DNA from 2 places in the Deferrivibrio essentukiensis genome. Region 1 is predicted to be linked to the other one. Evidence: predicted binding sites of a transcription regulator. Region 1 holds the regulator's gene; the other holds the start of a gene.
What was found. Region 1 encodes HrcA, which represses chaperone genes, less so after heat shock. Its sites were predicted from a motif close to TNTTAGCACTCNNNNNNNNNGAGTGCTAANA; they were not measured.
Positions count from the first base shown of each region.

Region 2: groES (co-chaperone GroES) is a predicted target of HrcA. The motif match lies at 2,879-2,909, and genes of this name have one in related genera.

Region 1 covers NZ_JAJAFU010000012.1:50,249-54,687, reverse strand. The annotation lists gene LF845_RS07240 (ABC-F family ATP-binding cassette domain-containing protein) at 1-1,162, shown strand, start outside; gene LF845_RS07235 (cold-shock protein) at 1,408-1,608, shown strand; gene hrcA (heat-inducible transcriptional repressor HrcA) at 1,805-2,836, shown strand; gene grpE (nucleotide exchange factor GrpE) at 2,829-3,431, shown strand; gene dnaK (molecular chaperone DnaK) at 3,424-4,439, shown strand, end outside.
Region 2 covers NZ_JAJAFU010000001.1:159,221-163,659, forward strand. The annotation lists gene LF845_RS00795 (hypothetical protein) at 1-1,136, shown strand, start outside; gene LF845_RS00800 (gamma-glutamylcyclotransferase family protein) at 1,137-1,631, shown strand; gene LF845_RS00805 (YbfB/YjiJ family MFS transporter) at 1,600-2,775, opposite strand; gene groES (co-chaperone GroES) at 2,942-3,232, shown strand; gene groL (chaperonin GroEL) at 3,255-4,439, shown strand, end outside.

The sequences.
Region 1 (4,439 bases):
TTTAGAGAAGAAAAGTGAAATGATTGATACACAAAAAAGGGAAAATCTCAAAATACAAAATATATTGAGAAATGAGCTAAAGTGGCTTAGCAGAGGGGCAAGAGCAAGGACAACTAAACAAAAAGCAAGAATCGAAAGAATTGAAGAGTTGCAGCAAAAACCTTCCTTTACTGAAGAAACCATAACCGAATTTAGAAGCAAGTCAAGGCGGCTTGGTAATAAAATATTAGAAATTAAAGATATTTCCAAAAGTTATGATGGTAAACAAATCATTAAGCCCTTCAGCTATACTTTCAAGCACAATGAAAGACTTGGTATTGTAGGGCCAAATGGTGCCGGTAAATCTACCTTTATTAAACTAATTACTGAAATGGAAAAGACAGATTCAGGGGATGTTATAAAAGGGGTAAATACACAATTTGCTATTTTTGATCAGCATAGTGCAGCACTTGACCCTGATAAGAGGATTATAGATATTATCAAAGAGGAAAAAGAGGTTATCGATACTCCTGATGGAAAGTTTATTTCTCCCGGAAAATTTTTGGAAATGTTTTTATTCCCATCAAATATGCACCATACCCCTGTTTCAAAATTATCAGGGGGAGAAAAGAGGAGACTACACCTTGTGCTTCTTCTATTGAAAAATCCCAATTTTCTTATTTTGGACGAACCAACAAACGATTTAGACATAAAAACATTATCAGTTTTGGAAGATTATCTGGATAATTTTCAAGGGTGTTTATTAGTTATCTCTCATGACAGATATTTTATGGATAGGGTAACTGACCACCTTTTTATATTTGATGGAGATGGCAATATCGATGAATTTCCAGGAAATTTTACCGATTATATTGCCAAAAAATCTGAAAAGCGGTCAAAATCTGATAGTAAGTCACAAAATGACAGTAAAGGTGCAGTAAAACAAAAATCAAACAAAAATAAACTTACATATTTGGAGAAGAAAGAGTTTGAGACTATTGAAGTTGAAATTGAAGAGCTTGAAAAAAGAAAAGAAGAGCTGGAAGCCAAACTTGCTGCAGGTGGGACTAATTATGCCGAGTTAGCGGAGTATCAAAGTGAGCTTGAAAAAATAGAAGAGGAAATATTAAATAAGATAGAAAGATGGGAATTTTTGATAGAAAAAAGTGAAAATAATGACTAAATATTATCTTTTAAAAGATAATCTAAAATTTTTGTAATATGTTACTCATTAATGGTAAAGAGTAATTTAATTATATTTAAATTATTTTATTTATTTTAAAAATAATGCTTGCTATTAAGTTTAAATACTGTATCTTAACCATAAGATTTGGTTGTGTAGCAGTTTAAAAGAGAACTTAAGCCGTACATACCTTGTGCGGCTTTTTTTTATGCCCCAATCAGACAAAATTTAAGTGAGGTAGCACAATGTTTAAAGGAACAGTAAAATGGTTTAACGATTCAAAAGGATTCGGATTTATTACTACGGAAGATGGAGAGGACGTATTCGTACATCATACTTCAATTCAAAAAGAAGGCTTTAGGTCTTTAGTAGAGAATGAAAGGGTCAAATTTGACATTGATAAAACAAACAGAGGTCCGGCAGCTATAAATGTTGTAGGTCTTTAAACAACTAAAGGCGGGTAATTCACCCGCCTTTTTTTGTTATTTCAACTTAAGTTTCAAATTAAAAATCTAAAAATAGTGTTCAAAAATAGTTAGAAGTTAATCCAAATTTATCTTGACAAAAATAAGCTCTCTTTATATCTTTAGATTAGCACTCGGCGGAAGAGAGTGCTAATAAATAAGGTTGGTGAGGGCTAGCGTGCTAACAGATAGAGAGGCCAAGGTTTTAAAGATTATTGTTGATGAGTATATAAACAGCAGCGTACCTGTCGGCTCAAGATTTATATCTAAAAACAGTGACTTAAACCTTAGTCCTGCATCAATCAGAAATATAATGAGCGATTTGGAAGAAAAAGGTTTTATATCTCAGACTCATATATCTTCAGGAAGGATTCCTACTGACAAAGGGTTTAGATACTATGTTGACCAGTTTGTTACATTTAATAAGGGTTTGATAGAAAAGATAAAAGAGATTGAGAATGTAAGTCCTTTAAATATGGAGTTTCTTTTTAAAGAGATTAGCAAAAAGCTTGGCGAAGTTTCTCATTCAGTAGGTTTTGTAGTCTCACCTAAAATAAACAGTATGTACCTGAAACATATTGAGTTTTTAAGACTTAACCGTGAACGGGTACTTTGTATAGTTGTTACAAAATCAGGTATAGTCCATAATTTAATTATGAATTTAGGTGAAAATTATACTGAATCAGATTTACAAAAGGTTTCTAACTATTTAAATACACATTTTCAAAATCAAAGCTTGATGGATATAAAAAATAAGCTTTTTCAGGATATTGCTTCTAAAAAAAGTGAGTTTGATGAGGTGGCTGAAAAAGCAAAAGAGATAGCCGGTGATTATTTGTTCACACATGATTTTGGTGGAGAGTTGGTAATTTATGGTACTAAAAATGTGCTGAGCTTGCCTGAATTTAAGGATGCCGATAGCCTTAAAAACTTGCTTGATTTTTTTGAAGAAAAAACCTTGATATATGAAATTATTGATAAATGTATCCATGAGCCGACAGTAAAAATTTTCATCGGTTCTGAAATTAATGATGAAAATCTGAATATAAGCCTTGTTGCTAAGCCTTATAAAAGGGATGAAAATGTAATTGGGACACTTGGAGTAATTGGACCAAAAAGGATGCGATATCCGGAAATAATACCAATAGTAGATTATACTGCTGAAATAATGTCAAAACTTATGAATAAAATTGGAGGAGCTGATGAGTAAAAAGAAGAGGGATGAGGCTTTTCAAGAAGAACAAAGCATTCCTGAAGAAAATATTCAAGAGGAAGAAATAGTAATTGATGAAAATGAGGATACTGAGAAAATTTTGTTAAAAAAAGAGATAGAATCATTAAAAAAGGAGGTTGAAGAGAAAAAAGAACATTCTCTTAGACTTGCCGCTGAGCTTGATAATTTTAGGAAGAGACTTTCAAAAGAGACAGAGGAAAAGTTAAAATATGCCAATCAACAGATAATATTAGATTTTTTAGTTATTATCGATAATTTGGAGATGGCTCTGTCTCATATTAAAGAGTCAGAAGAGATAAAGGCTTTAAAAGAAGGGGTGGAGCTTACACTTAAGCAGTTTAAGGATACTTTGGCTAAATATGGTGCTAAAGAGATTGAAACAAACATAGGTGATGAATTTAACCCTAATTTGCATGATGCATTAATGTTAGATGCAGATCATAATCATAAAAATAATGCTATTACGCTTGTCATGCAAAAAGGTTACACTCTACATGACAGGGTTATAAGACCCACAAAGGTTAGAGTAAATAAAGTAGAAAATATAGAGAAGGAGGACTCAAATGGGTAACAGTTCAAAGGTAATCGGTATCGACTTAGGTACTACAAACTCAGTTGTCGCAGTAATGGAAGGTGGACAGCCTAAGGTAATTATAAATGCAGAAGGTATGGCCACAACACCCTCTGTTGTAGCATTTACAGACAGCGGAGAAAAATTGGTAGGTATGCTTGCAAAAAGGCAGGCAATTACAAACCCGGAAAATACTATTTTTAGTATTAAAAGGTTGATAGGTAGGAAGTTTGACTCTGACCAGGTTGAAAAAGGGAAGAAGATACTTCCTTATAAGATAGTTCCATCAGATAATAATGATGCTTGGGTAGAGGTAAAGGGTAAAAAGTATGCCCCACAAGAGATTTCTGCTATGATATTGCAAAAACTAAAAAAGACTGCTGAAGAGTATCTCGGAGAAACAGTAACAGATGCTGTAATAACAGTGCCTGCTTATTTCAACGATGCTCAGCGTCAGGCTACTAAGGATGCAGGGAAAATAGCAGGGCTCAATGTGTTAAGAATTATAAACGAGCCGACAGCAGCAGCACTTGCTTATGGATTGGATAAGAAAAAGGATGAAAAGATAGCAGTTTACGACCTTGGCGGCGGTACTTTTGATATTTCAATACTTGAGCTTGGTGATGGTGTATTTGAAGTAAAATCTACAAATGGTGATACTTTCCTTGGTGGGGATGACTTTGACTTAAGGATTGTAAACTGGTTAATTGATGAATTTAAAAAAGAGAATGGAATTGATCTTAAAAATGATAAAATGGCATTACAGCGTTTGAAAGAGGCTGCAGAAAAGGCTAAACACGAGCTTTCAACTGCACTTGAGACAGAAATTAACTTGCCGTTTATCACTGCTGACCAGACAGGTCCTAAGCACCTTGTTAAAAAGCTTTCAAGGGCAAAACTTGAAGGTTTGGTAATGGATCTTGTTGAAGGTACTTTGGAGCCATGTAAGCAGGCTCTTAAAGATGCCGGTCTTACTGCAGCTGATATAGATGAAGTTATACTAGTTGG
Region 2 (4,439 bases), on a different contig from region 1:
TTAGGAATGAATCTTGGTATTTAAGATATCTAAAAATATTGGCAGCAGTTTTTACTGTCAATATTTTGGCACGCCACTATGAAAGGTGGTTAAGTAAAAAATGCCTTTTTTTAAATAATAAATACTCGGTATTTGCTCCGGCGACATATTATGCCTTAATGGCATATAACTCTAATATGAGGCATTTCAATATTAAAATTAGTAGAGATATTTTTATAAGCGATATCATTTATGAGATAAATGAGAGGGTTAAAAATTATTTTATAAATATTGAGACTGAAAGCAAACTTATCTCTTTTATTCATAGTAATACACCTATTGGTATTGAGCTTGAATTTACAAATGTTGGACCTAAGGCAGGAAAATTTTTTGTATCGGAAAAGGGTGATCCATTATTGAATTTTTCCAAATATCACCACTACCACCTAAAAAAATTTTTGTGGAGATTTGGGGCGTATATTGATTCGGAAATGCCTTTTAAACAGCTCATTAAAAAGGGGGGATTTTTGGAATATACATTTACTCGACCTGATTCCACATTAGCCTCTTCTATTCCACTTACAAATAGTCCCCAATTTGCTTCAAAACTTATTGAAGAAGCTGTGAGATTCACTCCGGTAAGGCCTCATAGCTTGCATATTACGTTGGAATCTCCAAATGATGGCTTTAGAAGACCTAAGATAGGTTTTGAAGAATCTCTGTTTATCCTTATGTGTACAGGTCAATTTATCAGGTTTGGCTCAAAGGTTTTTGAGGCAAGGATAATGGAAAAGAATATGAAGGATATTTTTCTAAGTAGGAAGAGGAAAAATGATGGAAAATGGGTTGATACGATTGAGTTTTCAAATATGAGGCTTTGTAGAGATTTTGTAAAAAGAGGTGTGTATGAACCCTCGATTTTTGTTTTTATTGCGTTTAAGAATCTTTTTCAGTTTGATGAAATACTCCCTTTTTCTCACAATATTGAAAAATGGGGTGAAAATCCCGATTATAGAAAGATTGACGCTGATAAGATGTTTGAAATATTAAAAAAGGGGCTTGATTTTGAAAAAAGCCTTCCAATAAAATACAAAGAGGCTATAATTTTAAAAATAAAGGATCTTTATCAGTACAACTGTTCAATAATAGGAGCATGAATGGAAAGTAGTACATTTACTGTATTTACATATGGTACTCTCATGCGTGGTTTTATAGGTTATGAGAAGTATCTTAAAAATGCAGTATTTTTGGGTAATGGAAGTATAAAAGGGAAAATGTATCAGACCAATTCTGGATATCCTGTTGTCACTAAATCTAAAAATGGTAGGGACATTCACGGTGAGCTTTTTGAAGTAGATAAGGATACAATGATAAAATTGAGAAATTATGAAGGGGTATATTCCTTTTTTACTTACTATAGAGAGGAGTTGTTACCTGTAAAGTTGGCCGATGGAAGTGTAAAGTATGCAAGAGTTTTTACCGCTCACCCTTTTGTAAAGCCATTAATTAAATTGACTGCAAAAAGGGTCAAAAATGGCGATTGGAAAGAATATATTGCCGGCCCTCCAAAAAACTACAGAAAATGGGCTTTAACCTTATTACTGATTCTGATTAACTTTATTATTTTGATTGAAGTTTTTGCCCACTCCTAAATTTTTCCATTGGTAGCAGGATGATAGCTGCCAAAATCACTGAAAAGAACGCGATTATGATAGATATGTTAAAGTTTCCATAAATGTCGGCAAGGTAACCTGCGATAACAGGGCTAATTATTTGCCCTATCCCAAAAAGTATAGTCAAATCTCCAATTACTTTGTTTGAAGCTTGAGGTGATATCTCCCTGCCGTAACTTAGCGTCATAGCAACAATTCCTAAAAATGTTCCTCCAAAGCCGATAGCACTGATGATATAGCCAAAAGTATTTGGTATCATTAGAGGGAGTATTATTGCAACACTCTGGATTAAAAAAGCTGTAATTAAAGATTTGTGGGCACCAAATTTATTTGATATTTTAGGCCAAATCAGTGTGGTAACAGCAGCAGATATTCCGATTAATATCCATGAAACATTTGCAGCGTAAATAGAGTTAAGTGTTTTTGTCAGTATGCTTACAATAAATGTTGCGGTAATTATGTAACCAAAACCTTCTAAAAAATATGAGATATATAATTTCCTAATCATAGGGTTTTTATCATTTGATGCTGTTGTTGATAGATTATGTTGTAGTTCAACCTTTTTAACGGCAGTCCAACCAAAGTAAAATGGTATAATACTTAATACAGAAAGCCCTAACCATATTTGGTCAGCAGTTAGTATTGTGCTAAGGGCTGGGACTGCTATGCCTGTCAGTGCAATCCCTGTCCCTACACCACAAAACATCCAACCTGAAATATGGGATTTTCCAAGCAAGGCAAGACTCTGAAGAACAAAAGCTACCCCAAGTACATTTAGGAATCCGCTGGCAATGCCTATGATAAATCTCCAAAAATACCATGAAAATATAGTGTGTGAAAAGGCCATTGCCGCAGTTGACAATATGCATATTATCAAGCTGACTTTATATATTGCATACTGAGTATTATTATTTTTAACATACTTTGAAAGTATTGCACCTAAGAGATAACCAAGGTAATTTATTGAGGCTATATTTCCTGCAATGGTATTTGAAAAGCCGTAGTTTGACTGCATGATTGGCAAGATAGGTGTGAATGCAAATCTTCCTACAGCCATTGCAAGAAACAGTGCAAAAAAACCGCCAAATACAATTTTGTAAGGTTCTTTTAAGTTGTTGGACATGATAAATTGTATCTAAAAAATATAAAATTGCAAAAGTAAAATTGAGAAAATGAAATAAAAAAAACTCTTGATTTTTTCGACTGTAATTTATATATATAAGTACTGTTAGCACTCGGTATAGATGACTGCTAATAACATTAATATAAATAATATCAAGGAGGTCAAAATGGCAAACATTAAGCCACTTCAGGACAGAGTACTTGTTAAACGTATTGAAGCTGAAGAGAAAACAGCTTCAGGAATTATTATCCCTGATACTGCAAAGGAAAAACCACAAGAAGGTGAAGTTATCGCTGTTGGTCCGGGAAAAGTGTTGGACAACGGGACCAAGGTCGAGCTTACTGTAAAAGTAGGTGACAAGGTTCTTTTCAGCAAATATGCCGGTACAGATGTTAAGATTGACGGCGTTGAATATCTCATTATGAGAGAAGATGATATCTTAGGAATTATTGGATAATTAATAATATTAAGGAGGATAGATTATGGCAAAGGCTATAACTTTCGGTGATGAGGCTAGGCAGGCTATTTTAAGAGGTGTTGACAAGCTTGCTAACGCTGTGAAAGTCACTTTGGGACCAAAAGGTAGAAATGTAGTTATTGAGAAAAAATTCGGTTCACCACTTGTAACTAAAGATGGTGTTACTGTTGCTAAAGAAATCGAACTTAAAGATCCAATTGAGAATCTTGGCGCACAAATGGTTAAAGAGGTAGCATCTAAGACAAGTGATGTTGCCGGTGACGGTACTACAACAGCAACTGTATTGGCTCAAGCTATTTACAGAGAAGGTATGAAAAACGTAGTAGCCGGTGCAAACCCAATGGAGCTTAAAAGAGGTATTGATAAGGCTGTTGAAGCTGTTGTAGCTAAATTAAAAGAAATTTCAAAGCCAATTCAAAATAAAACTGAGATTGCTCAGGTAGGTACAATCTCTGCAAATAATGATAAAGAGATTGGTGATATTATTGCTGATGCAATGGATAAAGTTGGTAAAGATGGTGTTATTACAATTGAGGAAAACAAATCAACTGATACTGTTCTTGATGTAGTTGAGGGTATGCAGTTTGATAGAGGTTATCTATCACCATATTTTGTAACTAATCCTGACACAATGGAAGCTGTTCTTGAAAATGCTTATATCCTCATCTGTGAAAAGAAGATTACTAGCATGAAGGATCTTCTTCCAATACTTGAGCAGCTTGCAAAACAAAACGCTCAGTTTTTAATCATTGCTGAAGATATAGAAGGTGAAGCTCTTGCAACACTTGTAGTAAACAAGCTAAGAGGAACATTAAACTGTGCTGCTGTTAAAGCTCCGGGTTTTGGTGATAGAAGAAAAGAGATGTTAAAAGATATTGCTGTTCTTACCGGCGGCCAGGTAATCAGTGAAGACCTTGGTCTCAAGCTTGACAATGTTAAGTTAGAAGATCTTGGTAGAGCTAAGAAAATAGTTGTAGATAAAGAAAATACTACAATTGTTGAAGGTGAAGGTAGCTCTGACGACATTATGGCAAGAGTTAACCAGATTAAAAAGCAGATTGAAGAAACAACTTCTGACTACGATAGAGAAAAACTTCAAGAAAGACTTGCCAAACTTGTTGGCGGTGTAGCAGTAATCAAAGTTGGTGCTACTACTGAAACAGAAATGAAAGAAAAGAAAGCAAGG